One region of the Flaviflagellibacter deserti genome, then DNA from elsewhere that is predicted to be linked to it. Evidence: predicted binding sites of a transcription regulator. Region 1 holds the regulator's gene; each other region holds the start of a gene.
What was found. The regulator PhoB, encoded in region 1, activates phosphate uptake and scavenging genes when phosphate is short. The targets are predictions, from matches to a motif close to TGTCATNNANCTGTCAT.
Positions count from the first base shown of each region.

Region 2: phnC (phosphonate ABC transporter ATP-binding protein) is a predicted target of PhoB. The motif match lies at 2,862-2,878, and genes of this name have one in related genera.
Region 3: ACFPFW_RS08715 (glycerophosphodiester phosphodiesterase family protein) is a predicted target of PhoB. The motif match lies at 3,501-3,517, and genes of this name have one in related genera.
Region 4: ACFPFW_RS17060 (DUF47 domain-containing protein) is a predicted target of PhoB. The motif match lies at 2,930-2,946, and genes of this name have one in related genera.

Region 1 is NZ_JBHSJF010000005.1:108,266-113,482, reverse strand. It holds gene ACFPFW_RS05345 (ATP-binding protein) at 64-1,344, shown strand; gene phoU (phosphate signaling complex protein PhoU) at 1,430-2,149, shown strand; gene phoB (phosphate regulon transcriptional regulator PhoB) at 2,157-2,858, shown strand; gene ACFPFW_RS05330 (GcrA family cell cycle regulator) at 2,937-3,437, opposite strand; gene ACFPFW_RS05325 (aspartate aminotransferase family protein) at 3,804-5,006, shown strand; gene argF (ornithine carbamoyltransferase) at 5,018-5,217, shown strand, end outside.
Region 2 is NZ_JBHSJF010000003.1:49,140-54,356, forward strand. It holds gene ACFPFW_RS03355 (AMP-binding protein) at 1-1,049, shown strand, start outside; gene olsB (l-ornithine N(alpha)-acyltransferase) at 1,046-1,981, opposite strand; gene ACFPFW_RS03365 (class I SAM-dependent methyltransferase) at 2,125-2,772, opposite strand; gene phnC (phosphonate ABC transporter ATP-binding protein) at 2,921-3,781, shown strand; gene phnD (phosphonate ABC transporter substrate-binding protein) at 3,805-4,806, shown strand; gene phnE (phosphonate ABC transporter, permease protein PhnE) at 4,875-5,217, shown strand, end outside.
Region 3 is NZ_JBHSJF010000006.1:371,057-376,273, forward strand. It holds gene ACFPFW_RS08700 (valine--tRNA ligase) at 1-921, shown strand, start outside; gene ACFPFW_RS08705 (DUF1402 family protein) at 1,156-2,100, shown strand; gene ACFPFW_RS08710 (glycerophosphodiester phosphodiesterase family protein) at 2,204-2,626, opposite strand; gene ACFPFW_RS08715 (glycerophosphodiester phosphodiesterase family protein) at 2,623-3,363, opposite strand; gene ilvD (dihydroxy-acid dehydratase) at 3,723-5,217, shown strand, end outside.
Region 4 is NZ_JBHSJF010000008.1:286,047-291,263, reverse strand. It holds gene ACFPFW_RS17080 (MarR family winged helix-turn-helix transcriptional regulator) at 1-248, shown strand, start outside; gene ACFPFW_RS17075 (VOC family protein) at 299-706, shown strand; gene ACFPFW_RS17070 (NUDIX hydrolase) at 751-1,170, opposite strand; gene ACFPFW_RS17065 (inorganic phosphate transporter) at 1,225-2,232, opposite strand; gene ACFPFW_RS17060 (DUF47 domain-containing protein) at 2,236-2,880, opposite strand; gene ACFPFW_RS17055 (CorA family divalent cation transporter) at 3,111-4,103, shown strand; gene ACFPFW_RS17050 (bifunctional helix-turn-helix transcriptional regulator/GNAT family N-acetyltransferase) at 4,107-5,012, opposite strand; gene ACFPFW_RS17045 (cation:proton antiporter) at 5,133-5,217, shown strand, end outside.

The DNA.
Region 1 (5,217 bases):
ATACTGGTGTCATGTCACTGTCACGCGGCCGTGCCCCTGTCGCAGCAAAGCGAGGAAGCGGCCATGACGTTGGTTTGGGACGGCAAGGCGAACGCAGTGGAAGGAAGCGTATTTCTGCGACGCCTGAAAAGGGGCCGGATTGCTATTGGCGCGGCGCTGGTCGTGCTCGCGGCACTCTGGGGCCTCGGGCTACTTCCGCTCTGGATTGCCGCGCTCAGCGCCATCGCCGTGCCGCTCGCCACGGCCTTCACCCCGCTGGACGATCGCGCGACAGTGCCTGTCAGTCAGACGGAACGTGACGCCGACCCGTTGGCCGTCGCTCTTCTCGAAGCATTGAACGAGCCGGCGATCCTGCTGACGGCTCGCGGCATCGTGCATGAGTTCAACGCTCCCGCGATTGATGTTTTCGGCAATCTGCGGACCGGTGATCCGGTGTCCTTCGCCCTGCGCGTTCCGGAGATATTGGATGCAGTCCGTGCGGTGGGCACAGGCGGTACTGCGAGAACGGTGGAATATGCCGATCGCGTGCCGGTCGACCGCTGGCTGGAAGCCCGGATCGGGCCTGTCTGGCTGGATCAGGCAGACCGCGAACGAGGCAATCCGCAATTCGTTCTCCTCGTCCTGCACGACCTGACGCATCTCCGCCGGGCGGAGCGCATGCGCGTCGATTTCGTCGCTAATGCGAGTCACGAATTGCGCACGCCATTGGCCGCGCTGCTCGGTTTCATCGAGACTCTTCAAGGACCTGCGAAGGCGGACGTTTCGGCGCGCGAGCGCTTCCTCGACATCATGCGCAGCCAGGCCGCGCGCATGTCGCGTCTCGTCGACGACCTGCTGTCACTGTCTCGGATCGAGCAAAAGCAGCATTTGAGGCCGTCGACACCGGTCGACCCCGTCGAAATCGTTCGCAGCGTCGTCGACAGTCTCTCGCCTCTGGCCGGCGAGCGCGGCGTGGAAATCCGTTCGTCGTTTCCGGGCACTTCCGTATCCGTGCCGGGAGACCGCGATGAACTGATCCGCGTCGTCGAGAACCTCGTCGAGAACGGTATCAAATACGGCCAGTCGGGAAAGCGGGTCGATGTCTCGGTCACCGCAACCGGACCGGAGATCCGGATCTCCGTGCAGGATTATGGGCCGGGCATTCCGCCGGAGCATCTGCCCCGCCTGACCGAACGCTTCTATCGCGTCGATGTCGGCGAGAGTCGGGAGAAGGGAGGGACGGGTCTCGGGCTTGCCATCGTCAAGCACATCATGGCCCGCCACCGCGGTCGACTCCTGATCGAAAGCCCTTCCGGAGGGGGGGCGCGGTTTACCGCAGTTCTGAATACCCGCGCCGATGAGTGACTGGAGGCGCGAAATGCGCTTCCCTCGATGTCATCGAAGCGTCATTGATCCCTCTTAAGAGGGCCGCACTAGAGGAACCGGCGCTATGATGACACAGCACACCTCGAAAGAGTTCGACGAGGACCTGAAGTCCCTCAGCGAGATGATCGCGGAGATGGGCGGTCTCGCCGAGCAACTGGTCGGGGAATCGATTTCCGCGCTGTTGTCGCGTGACCTAGCCGCCGCCCAGCGGATCATCGAGCGCGACCGCGTCATCGACAGTCTGCAGCACGCGGTCGAGGAGAAGGCAGTTCTCACGATCGCCAAGCGCCAGCCGATGGCGGTCGACCTCCGCGAGGTCGTCGCCGCGCTTCGTGTCTCGAACGATCTCGAGCGCATCGGCGATCTGGCCAAGAACATCGCCAAGCGCGTGGTCGCCCTCGAGGGGCAGCTGCAGCCGCCGAAGCTTGCCGGTGGCGTCGACCACATGGGCGAACTTGTGCTCGGCCAGCTCAAGGAAGTGCTGGACGCCTATTCCCGCCGTGACGCGACCCGCGCCCTCCAGGTCTGGAAGCGCGACGGCGAGATCGATGCGATCTACACCTCGCTGTTCCGCGAACTCCTGACCTACATGATGGAAGACCCGCGCAATATCGGGTTCTGCACCCATCTCCTGTTCTGCGCGAAGAACATCGAGCGCATCGGCGATCACGCCACCAACATCGCCGAGACGATCCACTATCTGGCGGTCGGCGAGCCGTTAATCGACGAGCGTCCGAAGGGTGATCTGACGAGCACCACGACGATCTCGTTCGGCGAGGATTGAGAACAGGATGTCCGCACGGGTCATGATCGTGGAGGACGAGGAGCCATTGACGCTCCTCCTCCGGTACAATCTCGAAGCGGAAGGCTATGACGTCGAAAGCGTCGCTCGCGGTGACGAGGCCGAAACCAGGCTTCGTGAACGGGTTCCGGATCTCGTTCTGCTCGACTGGATGCTGCCGGGCCTGTCCGGCATTGAACTCTGCCGTCGCCTCCGCGCTCGGCCGGAGACGGAACGTCTCCCGATCATCATGCTGACCGCGCGCGGCGAAGAGACCGAGCGCGTGCGTGGTCTGGCCACCGGCGCCGACGACTATGTCGTGAAGCCGTTCTCGGTGCCGGAATTGGTCGCTCGCGTGCGGAGCCTGCTGCGCCGCGTCAAGCCGGATCACATCGCTTCGCAACTGAAGGCCGGCGATATCGAGCTTGATCGCGAAACGCGCCGTGTCCGCCGCGGCGGTCGCGAACTGGAGCTCGGCCCGACCGAGTTCCGCCTCCTAGAATTCCTGATGCAGACTCCCGGCCGCGTCTTCTCCCGCGAGCAATTGCTCAACGGTGTCTGGGGCCACGATGTCTATATCGACGAACGCACGGTGGACGTCCACGTCGGTCGCCTGCGCAAGGTGATCAATCGCGGCCGCCGCCAGGATCCGATCCGCACAGTGCGCGGCTCCGGCTACAGCTTCGACGAGCGCTTTGCCCGCGCGGGCTGATGCCTTCTGCTGATATCTTCTTCTGAACTAAATAGGCCGCGCATCGCGCGGCCTATTTTTTGGTTCTGCTCGCTGCGATCAGGCGACCGCACGGCGGCGGCGATCGCTCGCCGGCTGATAGGCGATGGTCGCGTGATAGCTGCAATAGGACGAGCCCATATTGGAGCGGGTTCCGCAGAAGCGGAAGCTCTCGCTGCCGGGGTCGCCGATCGGCCAGCGGCACATGCATTCGCGCAGATCCATGATGGTCACGCGCTCGCAGGAGACCGGCTCCAGCATAGGGCGCGGTGCGCGCTGGATGATCGGCTCGATGTCGAGATCGACCGTGCGGACCGGAGCCAGCGCGGTCGCACCGGCAGTGCGGAAAACCATCGACGGATGCGACGGCGCGCGAGGCTTGCGCGGGCGGGGAGCGGTGCTTTGAACAGCCTTGGCGCGACCGGAAAGGCCGAGGCGGTGAACCTTGCCTATGACAGCATTGCGCGTGATACCGCCGAGTTCAGCAGCGATCTGGCTCGCGCTCAACCCATCGCTCCAGAGCTTCTTGAGAAGCTCAACACGCTCATCCGTCCAGTTCATCAGCGCGGCTCCATTGTATCGGCGAGGCGGAATCCGAACGGGTGGATCCAGCCGGTTCAACACCAAGCCTGGACCGGATATACCGTCCATAGTAGCTGAAATTCCGTCTCACACGAGATATCGTGCTTAACGATTGGTAAACTACATGATCGGCTGACTCGGCCGCAAGAGTCCGAAAGGAGAACGGGGTGTTTTCCCCACAGGTCGGGAAAACTCTGCTCGCATTCCGATTCATCGCCTGAGAACTCAGGGCTCTAGCCGTCATTGACACTGCACGGTCGGCCCGTAAAATCGGCGCTTTCCGGAGGTGCCGCTCTGCTGGGCGGCGCCTCTGCGCTTTTTAGGCCACACTTTACCGAGGCGCCCGTGAGCTCCGCTTTGCTTCCCGTCTTCGCGCGTACCGACCTTGCTTTCGAGCATGGCGAAGGAGCGTGGCTGACCACGGTCACAGGCGAGCGATATCTCGATTTCGGCGCCGGCATCGCGGTGAATGCCCTCGGCCATTGCCATCCGCATCTCGTCGAGGCGCTGCGCGAGCAGGCCGGTAAGCTCTGGCACACGTCCAATCTCTATAAGATACCGGACGGCGAGCGGTTGGCGACGCGGCTCGTGGCGGCGAGCTTCGGCGACACCGTGTTCTTCACGAACTCGGGTGCCGAAGCCAACGAAGCCGCCATCAAGATGGCCCGCAAATACCATAGCTATTCGGGTCATCCCGAACGCTGGCGGATCGTCGCCTTCAACGGCGCTTTCCACGGCCGGACTCTGGCGACCATTTCCGCGGGCGGCAATCCGAAGCATCTCGACGGTTTCGGCCCGGAAGTCCCGGGCTTCGATCATGTCGCGCCCGGCGACGAGCAGGCTCTGCTTGCCGCGATTACTCCCGAGACGGCCGCGATCATAATCGAGCCTGTCCAGGGCGAGGGCGGCATTCGCGAGGTGCCCGCCGCGTTCCTGCGCCGTTTGCGCGAGATATGCGACGAGCGCGATCTGCTGCTGATCTATGATGAGGTTCAGACCGGCATCGGCCGCACCGGCCATGCCTTCGCTTATGAATTGTCGGGTGTCGCTCCGGACATCATGGCGCTGGCGAAGGGGCTCGGCGGCGGATTTCCCGTCGGCGCCTGCGTGGCCACCGCGAAAGCGGCCTCCGGCATGACCGCCGGTTCGCACGGCACCACCTTCGGCGGCAATCCGCTCGCGATGGCCGTCGGCAATGCCGTGCTCGACGTGGTGCTTGAACCCGCTTTTCTCAAAGAGGTTCGCCGCAAGGGGCTGGTGCTGAAGCAGAAGCTCGGTGCGCTCGTCGACCGCCACCCGAACATCGTTGAAGAACTGCGTGGCGAGGGCCTGATGCTTGGCCTCAAATGCCTGATCCCTCCGGGCGAGGTAGTTTCGGCATTCGTCGATGCGCATGTGCTGACGGTGCCGGCCGGCGACAATGTCGTGCGCCTCCTCCCGCCCTTGATCGTCAGCGACGACGAGATGGCGCTTGCCGTCGAACGCATGGACGAAGCCCTCGACGCTCTCGACAAGAGGCTCGCTCAGGGCCTCAGCGCGGCTGAATAGAAAGACCGACCGTGACTGCTCCCCGCCACTTCCTCGATCTGTCCGATTTCACTGGATCGACGCTCCGCACCATTCTCGACGCCGGCAAGGCGATGAAAGCCCGCCGCCGGACGCCCGAGGCCGCGAAGGACCGTCCTCTGGACGGCCGGGTCATCGCGCTCGTCTTCGAACAGCCGTCGCTTCGCACCCGCATGTCTTTCGATGTCGGCGT
Region 2 (5,217 bases), on a different contig from region 1:
AGGCAAACCGGGTGTCGGCGGGTCTTTCCTGCAATGGCAATGTCGCGGTGATGCTGCCGAATTCGAGCAGCGGTATCGTCGGCATTCTCGGTGTGATGGGCGCCAGTCGCGCGGCGGTTCCGCTCGATCCGAACGAGGCGCCGCACCGGCTGCGAGCGCTTTGCGCTGCGGCTGAGGCCGGAACGGTGCTGACCTCGCGGCGCATGGCGGAGGATGTCGCGGCACTGCTCGGCCACGAACTGCCGGTGCTGTTCGTCGAGGATCTGATCGCGGCGGAAGCGTCGGCTGCGAAGCAGCATGTGATCGATCCGGACACGCCTGCCATCATCCTCGCCGCCTCCGGCGGTGAGGCCGGGACCGGCGTGGTGCTGACGCATCGCAACCTCGTCGCGGCCTGCCGCCAGCTCTCCCTGGCGCTCGATCTCAACCGGCGGGACAAGATGTTCGCGGCGCTGCCGCTGCACGACCCGTTGGGTCTCGTCGCCAGCATTCTGATGCCGCTGCTGAGCGGCGTGAAGGTCTACCTCCATCACTGGCCGCGCGCGGGACACATCGTGTCCGACTATGTCTACGTGGCCAATGCGACGGCGATGATCGCCGACGAGACGCTGCTGGCCTCGATCGCCGAACGGGGCGCGCCGGGTGACCTCCGCACGCTTCGCTACCTGTTCGCGCCCGAGCCGGTGACGGTATCGACGCGCCGGAAACTCGCGGAGACGTTCGGCGCGCGGGTGCTCGGCCTGTTGAGCCTGCCGGAAGCCGGCGGCGTCGCGGCGATCGGTACGATGGACCGCAATCGCGAAACCAGCCACGGCCAGCGTCTTCCGGGGCTCGATATGGTGGCGACGCCGGACGGGCTCGCGCTACGCGGGCCGAATATGATGGCGGGCTATGTCACGCCTTCGGCGCCGGGCCGGATCGTGCAGCGGCCGGAGCACGGCTGGCACCGGACGGGCCTTCAGGCCCGCCTCGACGAGGAGGATTTCCTCTGGGTTGGCCAGAACGCGCGGACGGCCGAGGCCGTCCACGCTTTGATGCAGCTGGGCTAGGCCGCGTAACGGCCGGCGTCGGCGCCGAAGTGGCCGATATAACGCTCGCTGATGGCAGAGACTGGCAGAATGACCATCACGTCCGTCGTGCCGAACTGGCGGTCGACCACGACGTCATGGCCGAACATCGCGCCGAGGCGCAGATAGCCCTTCATCAGCGGCGGCAGTTCACGCATCGCATGCTTCGGGTCCACCGCCTCTTTGGGCAGCAGGTCGAACGGCGCACGAATGGCGGCGTGGGCCGAGACCTGCCATTCGACCGGAGCCGGCGCGTAATGGTGCAGGAAGGACAGAGCAAGCCTGTGCGCATTGGCGTCAGTGCCGGGGAAGCTCGCGCAGCCGACCATCACGTCGAAGCGGTTCTTGACCACGTAAGCCCAGATGCCGTGCCACAGCAGCTCGACGGTGCGCTTGTTGCGGTATGGCGGCAGCACGCAGGAACGACCGAGTTCGAGGAAGCGCAGCCCCGGATGGCGGGCGATCAGCTTCTCGATCTCGTATTCGCCGGCGGTGTAGAAGCCGCCGTCGGCACGGCCCGCGGTCTGCCCGAGCAGGCGGTAGGTGCCGACGACCTTCGGACCCTTCCACGGCTTCTTGCGCGGGGCATCATGGTCGACGACGAGCAGGTGGTCGCAGACGGAGTCGAAGGCGTCGATGTCGCGCTTGGTGAAGTAGGTGCGGGCGTCGGCGATCGCCGCCATTTCCTTGTAGAACACCTTGTAGCGGAGCTTTTGCGCGCGCTTCACGTCGGCGGCGCTGCGGCAGAGGCGGACTTCGAGCGAACCGATCTGGCCGAGGCTCTCGCCGTGGACCTCGTTGCGGTCCTTGAGCCAGATGATCGGGGCGCGTCCGGCGCTGGTAGCGACGGTCGCGGCATTGCGCGGCGTGAACTTGCTCAGAAAGGCGAACGGTTCGGTGTTGAGCCGGGGCATCGGCTTGCGTCCTGGAGTGTTGATCGTCCGTCACCGCGCGGCGCGATGGGATCGTGACGACCAAAACAACATCTCGCGACGGGCCGGAGACAGTTCGATGAAGGATTTGCGAACACCGCCGCCCAAGCGGGCGTGAGCGGCGTTCAGCCGAGCTTGCGGAAGCGCACGAGGCTGTAGAGTGGGCCGAGATCGCGGCGTTCCGCGAGTTCGATGTCGGAACGGGTCTCGGCCCAGCGGACGAGGCGCGAGAACGGAAATTCGGGCCGCAGGCCGATGGCGCGAGTGCGTTGGGCCACCCAGCGCTCGATCGCAGCTCCGATGCCCTGCTCCGAATAGAGATGGCTCATCAGCACGATCTCGCCGCCGGGTCTCAACACGCGCGCGGCCTCGTCCAGCACGCGTTCCGGGTCCGCCACGAGCGTGATCACGAACTGCGCGACGACGACGTTGAAGCTCGCGTCTTCGAATTCGAGATTGTGCGCATCCATGATGCGGATGTCGCGGATATGGGGATAGCGGCCGGTTTCGAGTTTGCGGCGCGCCCTTGCGAGCATCGGCTCGGTGATGTCGATGCCGGTGACCTCGGTCGTCTCGTCATAATCCGGAAAGGAGAGGCCGGTGCCGACGCCGATCTCGAGCACCTTGCCGCCGACCTGGCGCGCCGCCTTCACCGCGGCCTTGCGGCCGATGAGGAAGACCGGCCCGCACAGCGCGTCATAAATTGGCGCCCACCCGCCGTAGGCTTTCTGGACCGTCGCGCGGTCTAGATCGTGAGAAGGTGCGTCGAGCATTGGCGCTTGAATTTAGCCTTCCATCCTGCGGCCGGATGATGACGCCGGGATGTCATTCTCTTCCACAGGGAGAGCGCGCCGGAAGCTCGCGTCATCCGAGCGTCATGCAGGGCTTCTAAGGACTCCGAAAACCGGGGCCAGCAACGCTATGACGGAAGCACTCGCCATTCGTGGTCTGTCCAAGACCTATGGAACTGTCCGCGCGGTAAGCGGCATTTCGCTCTCCATCAAGGCCGGCGAGCGCGTCGCGCTGATCGGTGCCTCGGGCTCCGGCAAGTCGACCATGATGCGTCTCGCATCCGGACTGCTCGTCGGCGATGCCGATGGCGGCGAGGTCCGTGTGTTCGGCGAGGCGATCCAGTCGAACGGCAAGCTTTCCGGCGACGCACGCCGCATCCGCCGCCGCATCGGCCTGATCTTCCAGAAGTTCAATCTCGTGAATCGGATGTCGGTGCTGTCGAACGTGCTGGTCGGCTCGCTCGGCCGCATCTCAGCTTTGCGCGGCACGCTCGGAATGTTCGAGCACGCCGACCGCGAGGCGGCCTGGCTGGCGATGACTCAGGTCGGCATCGAGCAGCACATCTACAAGCGCGCGGAGGCCCTTTCGGGCGGCCAGCAGCAGCGCGCGGCGATCGCCCGTGCCCTCGTCCAGCGCGCCGAGATCATCGTCGCCGACGAGCCGATCGCCTCGCTCGACCCGAAGTCGGCGAAGCGGGTGATGGAAATCCTGTCCAAGCTGAACCGGACGCAAGGCATCACGCTCCTCGTTTCGCTGCATCAGGTCGATTACGCCCGCGCCTATTTCGACCGCGTGATCGCGATGCGCGCGGGCGAAGTGGTCTTCGACGGCCCCGCCGCGAAGCTTACGCCGGCGTTCCTGACGGAACTCTACGGCGCCTCGGCCGAGGAACTGATCCTGCCCGGCCAGACCGAAGCGACGCCGGTAATGGACCCGGCGATCATTGATGTCACGCGTAACCATGCGGCCGAACTCGCCCGCGTGAACTGACAGATTTTTACACGGAGAGCACTATGAAGAAGTTCGTCATTGGCGCGCTCGCCGCGCTGGCTTTCGCCGGTGCGGCGAACGCTGAGGAGATCAAGCAGCTCAACTTCGGCATCATCTCGACGGAGAGCTCGTCGGCTCTCTCGAAGAGCTTCGAGCCGATGCTGAAGGACCTGGAAAAGGCCGTCGGCATCCCGGTGAAGGCGTTCTTCGCGCAGGATTATGCCGGCGTTATCGAAGGCATGCGCTTCAAGAAGGTCGACGTGGCCTGGTACGGCAACAAGGCCGCCATGGAAGCCGTCGACCGCGCCGGTGGCGAAGTGTTCGCCCAGACGACCAAGCCGGACGGCACCAAGGGCTATTACTCGCTCCTCCTCGCCAACAAGTCGAACACCGCGCTCAACGAGCTGAAGGACGTTCTCGACTGCTCGAAAGGCCTGAACTTCGGCAACGGCGACGCGAATTCGACCTCGGGCAACCTCGTCCCGAGCTACTACGTGTTCGCCCTCAACAAGACCGATCCGAACACCTGCTTCAAGCGCGTCGTGGTTTCGAACCATGAGGGCAACGCCCTCGCCGTCGCCAACGGCCAGGTCGACGTCGCGACCAACAACACTGAGAGCATGGACCGTCTGAAGCTGAACCGCACGGCGGACTTCGAGAAGCTGAAGGAAATCTGGCGCTCACCGCTCATCCCGTCCGACCCGATCGTCTGGCGCTCGGACCTCCCGGCCGACGTCAAGGCGAAGGTCTACGCCTTCTTCCTCGGCTATGGCCGTCTCGGCTCGGCTGAAGAAGTCACCCGCGCCCGCGATATCCTGAAGACCACGTCCGATGGCTGGGGTCCGTTCGTCGCGTCGTCGAACGCGCAGCTCTATCCGATCCGTCAGCTCGAGCTCTTCAAGAACAAGCTGAAGGCGCAGAACGACGACAAGCTCGCCGCCGACGAAAAGGCCAAGAAGGTCGCCGAGATCGACGCGCAGCTCGCCGCGCTCGACAAGCTGATGGCCAGCGTCCCGAACATGTAATCCGGACTGTCCCCGGAGGCTTGGAGGGACCCACGGGTCCCTCCTTTTTTGATACGGAGATCGCGACGATGAGCTCGACCTTGATGACGCCCGCGCCGACCATGCCGGTGCCGCCGCGCTCCGTCCTTTCGATCCTCACACAAACCGTCGGCGCGGGAATCGGGGTCGCGGTCCTGGTCTGGGCCTGGCATTCGGCGGAGATGAACCCGGCGCAGCTCATCAAGGACAGCGGCAACATGGCGGAACTGGGCAAGGACTTTTTCCGGCCCGACTTCCATGAGTGGGAATTCTATATGAAGGGCATGCTCGAAACGTTGGCGATCGCCATCTGGGGCACGCTCCTTGCCGTCATCCTCGGCATTCCGTGCGCGCTGCTCTGCTCGTCGAACATCGCGCCGGTCTGGATCACCT
Region 3 (5,217 bases), on a different contig from region 1:
ACCAAGCTCTGGAACGCGACCCGCTTCGCCGAGATGAACCAGTGCGCCGTCGTTCCGGGCTTCGACCCGTCATCGGTCACGACCACGCTCAACAAATGGATCGTCGGCGAGGCCGCGCGCACGGTGAAGGAAACGAGCGCCGCGATCGAGGCCTATCGCTTCAACGATGCGGCGAACGCGGTCTATCGCTTTGCCTGGTCGATCTTCTGCGACTGGTATCTCGAACTGGCGAAGCCGGTCCTCCAGTCGGAGACGGACAGCGCCGAGCGCACCGAAACCCGCGCGACAGTGTCCTGGACGCTCGACCAGATCGTCGCTCTGCTCCACCCGTTCATGCCCTTCATCACCGAGGAGCTGTGGGCGGTGACGGCTCCGGCCGGCGGCCGCGCGAAGCTGCTTGCCCTGTCGGACTGGCCGGAACTACCGAAGAGCGACACCGAGGCGGCGGAGGCCGAGATCGGCTGGCTCGTCGACATGATCTCCGAGGTCCGTTCGGTCCGAACCGAGATGAACGTGCCGGGCGGCGCCCAAATCCCGCTTCTCCTCATCGGGGCTTCCGCCGAGGTGCAGGCCTGGGCCAGGCGCTACGAGGACGCGCTTCGCCGTCAGGCGCGCCTGTCCGGCATCGACTTCGCCGATTCGGCTCCGGCCGGCGCGGTGCAGCTTCTCGTCCGCGGCGGAGTCGGAGCGCTTCCGATCGCCGACGTGGTCGATCTCGGAGCCGAGAGGACACGCCTCTCAAAGGAGATCGGCAAGATCGTCGACGAGATCGACAAGATCGACAAGAAGCTCGGCAATCCCGACTTCCTGGCCCGCGCCAAGGAAGAAGTGGTCGAGGAGCAGCGCGAGCGCCGCGAAGAGGCGGAAGCGCGTCGCATGAAACTGGCGGATGCATTGGAGCGACTAAAGGTTGTGGCCTGAAGGGTTTATCCCCCTGATCTGTCTCCTTTTCATCACGTAGACCGCCGGTCTGTCGCGAGCGCTCGCAAGTCGCTCGCGTTCGGACTCGGTCTCTGCAAAAAGTTCAGAACCATCGAACCAGACTCGCGTTTGCGGTGACTTCTTAAAGAGGCCGTAAGCGAACCGGGTGCCAGGGACACGGAAAACTTGAAACGTATCCTGCTGGCAGTAGCCCTCGTCTTCGCGTGCGCGACAATGTCTTCGGTGGCATCTGCCGGGCCTCTGGTCGTGCCGGAAGGAAATCGGAACAAGGAGCAGCCCAAGGTGCCGGGCGGTTCCGTCGCGCGGACGAAGGCCGGCAAGACCACGTTCGACGAGAAGTACGACAAGGTCATCGACCTTCTGGCGCACGACAAGACGCTGATCTCGAAGATCAAGTCGACGGCCGCCACTTATGGGATCGATCCGATCCACATGATCGGCGCCATCGTCGGCGAACATACATACAATGTCGACGCTTACGACCGGCTGCAGACCTATTACATCAAGGCCGTCTCTTACGCCGGCGACAGCTTCCGCTTCGGCTACGGCAGCGAATCCGTCCTGGACTTCGCGACGCGACCCGAATTCAAGAAGTGCGCCGACCTTACGGATTCCTACAAGCTTTGGTCCTGCCGCGAAGATGTCTGGGACAAGACGTTCCGAGGCCGCACCGTCGGTGGAACCGCTTTCCCGAACAATCGCTTCAGCGCGGTATTCTTCCAGCCCTTCTTCGCTGGCCAGACTTTCGGGCTCGGGCAGGAGAACCCGCTGACGGCCCTGATGCTGTCGGACATGGTGGCGAAGACGTCAGGCTATCCCAAGCTCGATGCGGGCAAGGCGGCGGACGTCTATTCGGCGATCATGGACCCCGACAAGTCGCTCGCCTACATGGCGGCGATCATCCGTCGCGCGATCGACGACTACAAGACGATCGCCAATGTCGACATCTCCAAGAACCCGGGCATCACCGCGACGCTCTACAATACCGGCGGGTCGGAGGAACGCGCGGCCGCTCTTGCGGCGAAGGCCGGGCGCGCCTTGCCGGAGGAGAATTATTACGGCTGGCTCGTCAACGACAAGCTCGCCGAACTGAAGGCGCTCCTCGAGGAGCCGCGGCCCACGGCGTCCAACCGGCCGGTTGACCCGCGCAAGGAATAGGCCGCGCTCAACCATCCGGGGTGCAGGCAAAGCGTCCCACAATCCCGATACTGCAATCAGACGAGACGGGGCTGTACCGCCGGGAAGCGGTACGGCCGTTTGCTCAGTTCGTCGCGTTGTTGCGCGCGGCGACGGCCTGGTCGGCGAAATCACTGAAGATGCCGTCCACGCCGATGTCGAGGAAGGCGCGGTATTCGGCGGCCGGATCGCCGTTATAGGTCGAGGCCAGCCGGCGCGGTTCGCTGCGGAACGTCCAGGTCTGGACGAAAAGGCCCGTCGCGTGCGCGTTCTTCACGACGTCGGTCGGCTTCGCCGCCACCTTGTCGCGCTCGTCCATCTTGCCGTCGGCGTTGAGATCGTCCGGCTTGCCGTCGCCGTTCGCATCGACCGGGACGTTCGGGATCAGATAGGCCTTCCACGGCGAGATGCCGTCGGCATAGGTCGCGACTTCCTTGAGGCCGTCGGCGGTCAGGATGTCGTTGTTGGTCCGCTTGTCGCCGGTGACGACGAAATCGTACGGCTTCACATAGGGCGGTTCGGCGGTGTTCTTGCCTGCGCGTCGGTCGAGCTGCCGTCGACGAGCTGGACCAGGCGGACGTTCGTCTTGCCGCGCAGATATTTGAGATTCGCCGTCTCGAAGCTCTGGATGATCACCGGCGAGCTCTTCTCGGTCCAGCCGGCCTTCTGCAGCGTCTCGACGAGGCGGTCCTCGATCGGCAGGCCCATCGCGGTGTGGAAGGTCGGGTGCTTGGTCTCGGGCGCGATGCCGATCGTGCGGCCGGTGCGTTGGCTCTGCTCCTTGGCGAGGTCGATCACCTCCTGGAAGGTCGGCACCAGGAACTTGCCGTTGAAGCTCTGGTCGCGCTCGGCCAACGGCTGCTTGGCGCGCAGCGTCTTGATCTCGGCAAGGGTGAAGTCGCTGGCGAACCAGTCCTCGGTCGGGATGCCATCGATGTTGAGCGTGCGCTTGCGGGCGGCGAATTCCGGACGGTCGGCAACGTCCGTCGTGCCACCGAGCATCGGTTCGTGGCGGGCGACCAGTACGCCATCCTTGGTCACGACGAGGTCGGGCTCGATGAAGTCGGCGCCCATCTCGATGGCCTTGGTATAACCCTCGAGGGTGTGGTCGGGGAGATAGCCCGGAGTGCCGCGATGGGCGATGACGAGCGCGCGCTGGCCGTTGAGCGTCTTCCCCTGGGCGAGGGCAGGGGCCGTGAAGGCTGCCACGGCGACCGAGGCGGCGAGAATCGTGCGAAGGATCATGGTCCGACCTCCAAATCGGGTTTTCAGTAGCGCGAACCTCTCCCGATTTGATGACGAGCGGACGACCCGCGTAGGACTTTCGGACGGTGGCGGAGATGCCGGATCTCGGGCCCGCAAGGGAGCGGTCCGGAAGGGTCGAAACAGTCGTGTGACACTTCCGCAACGCTGTTGCCGAATTGCTTCCAGAGGCTCCGCGTTAAGAGACATTTGCCCCAATTGCGCCATAGAGGAAGACGCATGTCGTGACCAGCTTGAGCGGGGCCAGGACGGCCGCTCCTCAGGTGAGCCGTCGAGGCATAAAACGGTCGTCCATTCAACGGGTTGCGTACGTGTGCTAAAGCAGCGCGCGAAGGACAGAGATGGACGCCAAGGTTTTTCAGAAGAACAATCTTCCCAGCCGCCATGTGACGGAGGGACCGACCCGCGCCCCCCATCGCTCATACCTCTACGCGATGGGCCTCACGAAGGAGCAGATTCACCAGCCGCTGGTCGGCGTGGCGAGCTGCTGGAACGAGGCCGCCCCCTGCAACATTTCGCTGATGCGTCAGGCGCAGGCGGTGAAGAAGGGCGTCGCGGCTGCCAACGGCACCCCGCGCGAATTCTGCACCATCACCGTCACCGACGGCATCGCGATGGGCCATGAGGGCATGAAGTCCTCGCTGGCGTCCCGCGAGGTCATCGCTGACTCGGTCGAGCTCACCATGCGCGGCCATTCCTACGACGCGCTCGTCGGCCTCGCCGGCTGCGACAAGTCCCTGCCGGGCATGATGATGGCGATGCTCCGCCTCAACGTGCCGTCGATCTTTATCTATGGCGGCTCGATCCTGCCGGGTTCGTTCCGCGGCCAGCCGGTCACGGTGCAGGATTTGTTCGAGGCGGTCGGCAAGCATTCGGTCGGCGCGATGTCGGACGAGGATCTCGATGAGCTCGAATCCGTCGCCTGTCCCTCGGCCGGCGCCTGCGGCGCGCAGTTCACCGCCAATACGATGGCGACCGTCTCCGAGGCGATCGGCCTGGCGCTGCCTTATTCGGCCGGTGCGCCTGCTCCTTACGAAATCCGCGACCGGTTCTGCATGACCGCCGGCGAACAGATCATGGAGCTCATCGCCCGCAACATCCGTCCGCGCGACATCGTCACCAAGAAGGCGCTGGAGAACGCCGCGACCGTGGTCGCCGCGACCGGCGGCTCGACCAATGCGGCGCTGCATCTCCCGGCCATGGCGAACGAGATCGGCATCGACTTCGATCTGTTCGACGTCGCCGAAATCTTCAAGAAGACGCCGTACATCGCCGACCTGAAGCCGGGTGGCCGTTATGTGGCGAAGGATCTCTTCGAGGTCGGCGGCGTGCCGCTGATCATGAAGACACTCCTCGATCACGGATTCCTGCACGGCGAATGTTTGACAGTTTCCGGCCGCACTATCGCCGAGAACATGAGCAAGGTTCGCTGGAACGATCAGCAGGATGTCGTCATGCCCGCGAACAAGCCCATTACGCCCACCGGCGGCGTCGTCGGCCTGTCCGGCAACTTGGCGCCGGACGGCGCGATCGTGAAGGTTGCGGGCCTGAAAAATCAGAAGTTCTCGGGTCCGGCCCGGTGCTTCGACAATGAGGAAGCCTGCTTCGAGGCTGTCAATAATCGCTCCTACAAAGAGGGCGAAGTCCTGGTGATCCGATACGAGGGTCCGAAGGGCGGTCCGGGCATGCGCGAGATGCTGCAGACGACTGCGGCGCTCTACGGTCAGGGAATGGGCGACAAGGTGGCTTTGATTACCGACGGTCGCTTCTCGGGGGCAACCCGCGGCTTCTGCATCGGCCATGTTGGGCCGGAGGCAGCGGTCGGCGGCCCGATCG
Region 4 (5,217 bases), on a different contig from region 1:
CGGAGTTGCTCGCAATGGACCGCACCACGCTGACGGCGGCGCTCAAGCCGCTGGAGCGCCGAGGGCTTCTTACGATTTCGGTCGATCCCAAGGACAAGCGCGGCCGGCTTCTCAGGCTGACCGAGGCCGGCCAAGCGCTGCTCGCGCGCGCGGTGCCGATCTGGCAAGCGACCCATGCGGCCGTTGAATCGGAGCTTCCGGGTGGTGACCCTGAATTGCTTCGCGATGATCTCCGCGCGCTGTCCTAGCCGCGCCATTTCCCTCAGCTATCCAACCGCAGTCAGACCAGGAGAAACGCATGCCGATGAAGATTTTCGTGAACCTGCCGGTGAAGGACCTCTCGAAGTCGATGGACTTCTTCAAGGCGCTGGGCTGGTCGTTCAACCTCCAGTTCACCGACGAGACCGCAGCGTGCCTCGTCATCTCGGACGATATCTACGCGATGCTCCTCACCCACGAGAAGTTCAAGCAGTTCACGCCGAAGGAGATCTGCGACACGTCGAAAGCAACCGAGGTGCTGACCGCGCTATCGTTCGACAGCCGGGAGCAGGTCGACGAGATCGTGAAGAAGGCCGTCGCGGCCGGCGGCTCGCTTTATGCGGAGCCCAAGGATTACGGCTTCATGTACCAGCACTCGTTCCAGGATCTCGACGGTCATTCCTGGGAGGTCTTCTACATGGACGAGAGCGCGATCCCGGCGGGCTGAACCAGCCTCGCAATAGCAAGCGCGCGGCTTCGGCCACGCGCTTGCTATTTTCCCGACAGGCCGAGGATCAGGCTCGAAAGCTCGGGCTCGACGAGAAGCGCGGCCTCCTCGATCTCGAACCAGCGCTTCTCCCGCTCGTCCTGCTCCCGATAATTGTTGAGGTCCTTCTCGACCTTCATCAGATACACGGTGACCTGACAGAGATCGAAATGCGTCTCGCGCCTCTTCCAGTAGAGGTAGGTACCGAGCGCATCCTTCTCGATCCTGCCCTCGATGCCGGCCTCTTCCAGCGCTTCCTGCGCGGCCGCCTCGTGATCCTTGAGCCCCTTCATCGGCCAGCCCTTCGGGATGGTCCACCGCCGGGTCGTCCGCGTCGTGACGAGGAGCACGCGAATGCGCCCGCCCTCCTTCTGGATGGGCAGCGCACCGATCTGGTGCAGCGGTTCGGGGGTAGGCTCAGGCATCAATTGGCGGGTCACCTCAAAAACATGGCACGCAGACGAATCGCCGAGAGCGGTTCAACTCAATTTGTCTACTATAATATACGACCCGGCAGCGATCACAGCCGCCGCCGGTAGTGTCAGCACCCAAGCCACAACAATATGGCGCGCCACGCCCCAGCGGACCGCAGTCATTCGCCTGGCGGCGCCCACACCGATGATAGCGCCGGTAATCGTATGGGTTGTCGATACGGGAATACCGAGTCCCGTAGCCATGAACAAAGTGATCGCGCCGCCGGTTTCGGCGCAGAACCCCTGCATCGGCGTCAGCCGGGTGATCTTCGATCCCATCGTATGAACGATGCGCCAGCCGCCGCAGAGCGTGCCGAGCGCCATCGCCGCCTGGCAAGTCAGGACGACCCACAGTGGCACATGGAACTCCGAGCCGAGTTGCCCCTGCGAATAGAGCAGCACGGCGATGATGCCCATCGTCTTCTGGGCGTCGTTGCCACCGTGCCCCAGCGAATAGAGCGAGGCCGAGACGAATTGCAGGACGCGGAACGTACTGTCGACCGCATATGGGGTTTGCCGGACGAATATCCAGGAAACGATCAGGACCAGCGCCAGTGCAAGCACGAAGCCCGTCATCGGCGACAGCACGATGGCGAAGCTCGTCTTCAGGAGCCCGGCGGCGACGACGGCCCCACCACCCGCTTTCGCCACGCCCGCGCCGACCAATCCTCCGATCAGCGCATGCGAGCTCGACGAGGGAATGCCGAGCAGCCAGGTCACGACATTCCAGACGATCGCACCGACCAACGCCGCGAAGATCACCGCCGGATCGACGATGCCGGGATCGATGATGCCGGTGCCGAGCGTCTGCGCGACATGCAGGCCGAAGAACAGGAAGGCAATGAAGTTGAAGAACGCCGCCCAGAACACCGCGTATCGGGGCCGCAGCACCCGGGTGGAGACGATCGTCGCGATCGAGTTCGCGGCGTCGTGCAGGCCGTTCAGGAAGTCGAAGAGAAGCGCGACGCCGATCAGCGCGAAAAGCACCGGCGTGGCGAGAATGATATCGCCCATCCGCTAGACGTTCTCGATGACGATGGCGCTGATCTCGTTGGCCACGTCCTCGAACCGGTCCATTACCCGTTCGAGATTGCCGTAGATCTCGGAACCTATGACGTAGGGCATCGCATTGCCGTCGCGATGGGCGAGGAAGAGCGCCTTCAGCCCCTCCTCATGCAGATCGTCGGCGCGGCCCTCGATGATCGTCACCTGCTCAGCGAGGTGGTTCAATTGGGCGGCATTGGCGCCGACATGGTTCAGCAACGGAACGGCCTTGGCCGTCAACCGGGCTGCTTCGGCGATCGTATCGCCCATCGCTGCCATCATCGGGTCGAACTCGGTGACCTCGAAGAGCTGCGTCGCCTTCACGGTCTTCTTCATCTGGTCGATCGCGTCATCCATCGACTGGATCAGACTCTGGATATCGCTGCGGTCGAATGGAGTGATGAAGCTCCGGCGAACGGCAATCATCACCTCCCGGGTGATCTCGTCGGCCTCGTCCTCGCGCTCGATGATGATCCGCGAATAGTGCGGCACCTTTTCGCCGCCGAGCAGCATGCCCTGCAGGGCCTCGGCGCCCGAAACAAGGATCAGCGAATGCTGTGTGAACAGCTCGAAGAAGCGATCCTCCTTCGGCATCAGCTTTCGGAACCAGCCCAGCATGTACGGAAATCCAGATCGGCCAACAGGGAGGCGCTGGCTATAAGTTGGCTGTCATAAAACTGCAATAAACATGTTTCTAGACGTTGATTTTCCAACGATTTTTGTACTTACGTTTTGGGCACCCTGCACGAATGCGGAATCGCTTCCGCTCTCCTCCTGCCGGCGTCCATGGCGCGCGCGGCAGTTCTCCATTATGTGTTCTCGATCTTTCGGAGTGCGGGTGGGCACAAGTGGACCAAGTCACGACCGACATCTGGTCTGGCCTGATCTGGGGTATCGACGTCGTCGATGGGCGGGTCTCGCACATCAGCGGCGTCGCCTCGATTGAAATTCCGCCGGGCGGCTTCCGCTGGCTCCATGTCTCGCTCGCCGACGAGCGCGCCCGCCGCCTGATCGCCGCGATGCCGCTGCCTGACACCGCTCGCGACATCCTGCTCTCCCGCGACGACGACCAGCGCGCATGGGCCGACCAGGGTGCCATCGCCTGCGTCATCCACGATTTCACCCGCGAGTTCGAAGATCCCGAGACCGCCCACACCGGCGCGATCCATTTCGCGCTGACCCCGTCCCTGATGATCACCGCGCGCACCCACCCGGTCCGCTGCGCCGACGTCATCAAGGCCCGCATCGATGCCGGCGACGCGCCGAAATCTGCCTCTTCCGCCCTCAATCTCATGGCATCGGCGGTATTCGAGATCGTCTCCGGCGTCATCCGAGACCTCGTCCGGCAGCATCAGGCGATCGAGGACGCGCTGCTTGAGGAGGACCGCGAGCCCGCCGCGCGCACGCTGCCGCTGATGCGCCGCCGCGCCGTCCAGGCCGGCCGCCACCTGCATGGCCTGCACAGCGTCTTCACCCGTCTGGACGAGGACGAGGACCTGCCCGAACCGTTGCAGCCGATCATCGGCCGTCTCGTCCAGCGCGCCGCCTCGCTCGAAGCCGACGTGATGCAGGTGAAGGGTCAGACACAGCTATTGCGCGACGAACTGGATCTCCGCGCCAACCAGCGCACCAATCAGAACCTCTACGTCCTGTCGATCATGACGACCTTGCTGCTGCCGGCGACGCTCGTCACCGGCATTTTCGGCATGAACACCGGCGGCCTGCCGTTCGCGAATTCCATCGAAGGCACGATGGCCGCGTGCTTTGTCGCGATCGGGGCCTCGGCGCTGACCTATATGTTCCTTCGCATGCTGGGCTTCTTCAGGGGGCCGGACAAATAGGCATCATAGATCGAGCGTCCAGGTCTGCTCGGTCAGGAGCGTGCCGAAACGCGACCGTGTCTCCTCCGCCACCAGGCGGAAGCCCTTTGCCTCATAGATCCGTCGGGCCGAGGTCAAGAGGCTTACCGTCCAGAGCGTCAACGTCCGGTATCCAAGCTGCCGTGCCTCCTCCATGCAGGTCGCGACCAGTCGCGAACCGACGCCGAGCCCGCGCGCCCACGGCTCGACATATAGAAGACGAAGCTTCGCCACCCCCGGTTCGTCGCCGCGCATTAGGAAGATGGAACCGACGATCTCGCCTCGGCATTCGGCGATCCAGGCACGATCCGCCGAAGGGTCGAACCCGCCGATGATCCCGGCGACCAGCGTCTCGTAACTTCCGTCCCATCCCTGCTCTCCAGCGTAAAGAAGGGTCTGGCGATGGATGATCCAGCCGAAATCGCCCGGCTCCGGAGGGTGCAGCGCGACCTCGCCTTTCGTCGGCGGCTCCGCGCCGAGCAGACCGCGCACTGTCCTCATCGAAGCCGTCAGCCGCTCGCGTCCCGCATCGTCGAGCGGCGCGAGCAATGCCTCGATCTGCGACACCGTTCTCCGTTCGAGCGATGCGAATGCGCTCCTTCCGGCACGGGTCAGCGAAAGCAGCTGGTGCTTGGCATGCCGCGGGCTCGTCTCGGTCTCGACCAACCCCGCCGCGCGCAAACGGCCAAGCAGCCGGCTGAGGTGCGCCTTGTCCACGCCGAGCTCGCGCGAAAGATCGGCCGCCGTCCGAGCATCCTGCCGGGCAAGCTCATAGAGAACGCGCGCCTCGGCCAGGGTGTATTCGCTCTCCACGAGATGCTCGTCGAGCAAACCGACCAGCTTGGTATAGAATCGGTTGAATTGCCGGACTTCCTCGACCGCTTCCATCATTCCACTCCGAAAAGCGGGCGGAGGATATGGTCTATGTTGCCGGAGTCAACATAGGAAGAGGCTCGCAATTCGGGTGAGGACCACTTTATACGTCTCTAACGACCGCTGGACCCCCGCCGCATGGCTCTCTTCGAGAGCACCATCATCCTTCTTCTGATCGCCGTCGCGCTGCTCCAGGTCGCGCGCTGGATGAACGTTCCCTACG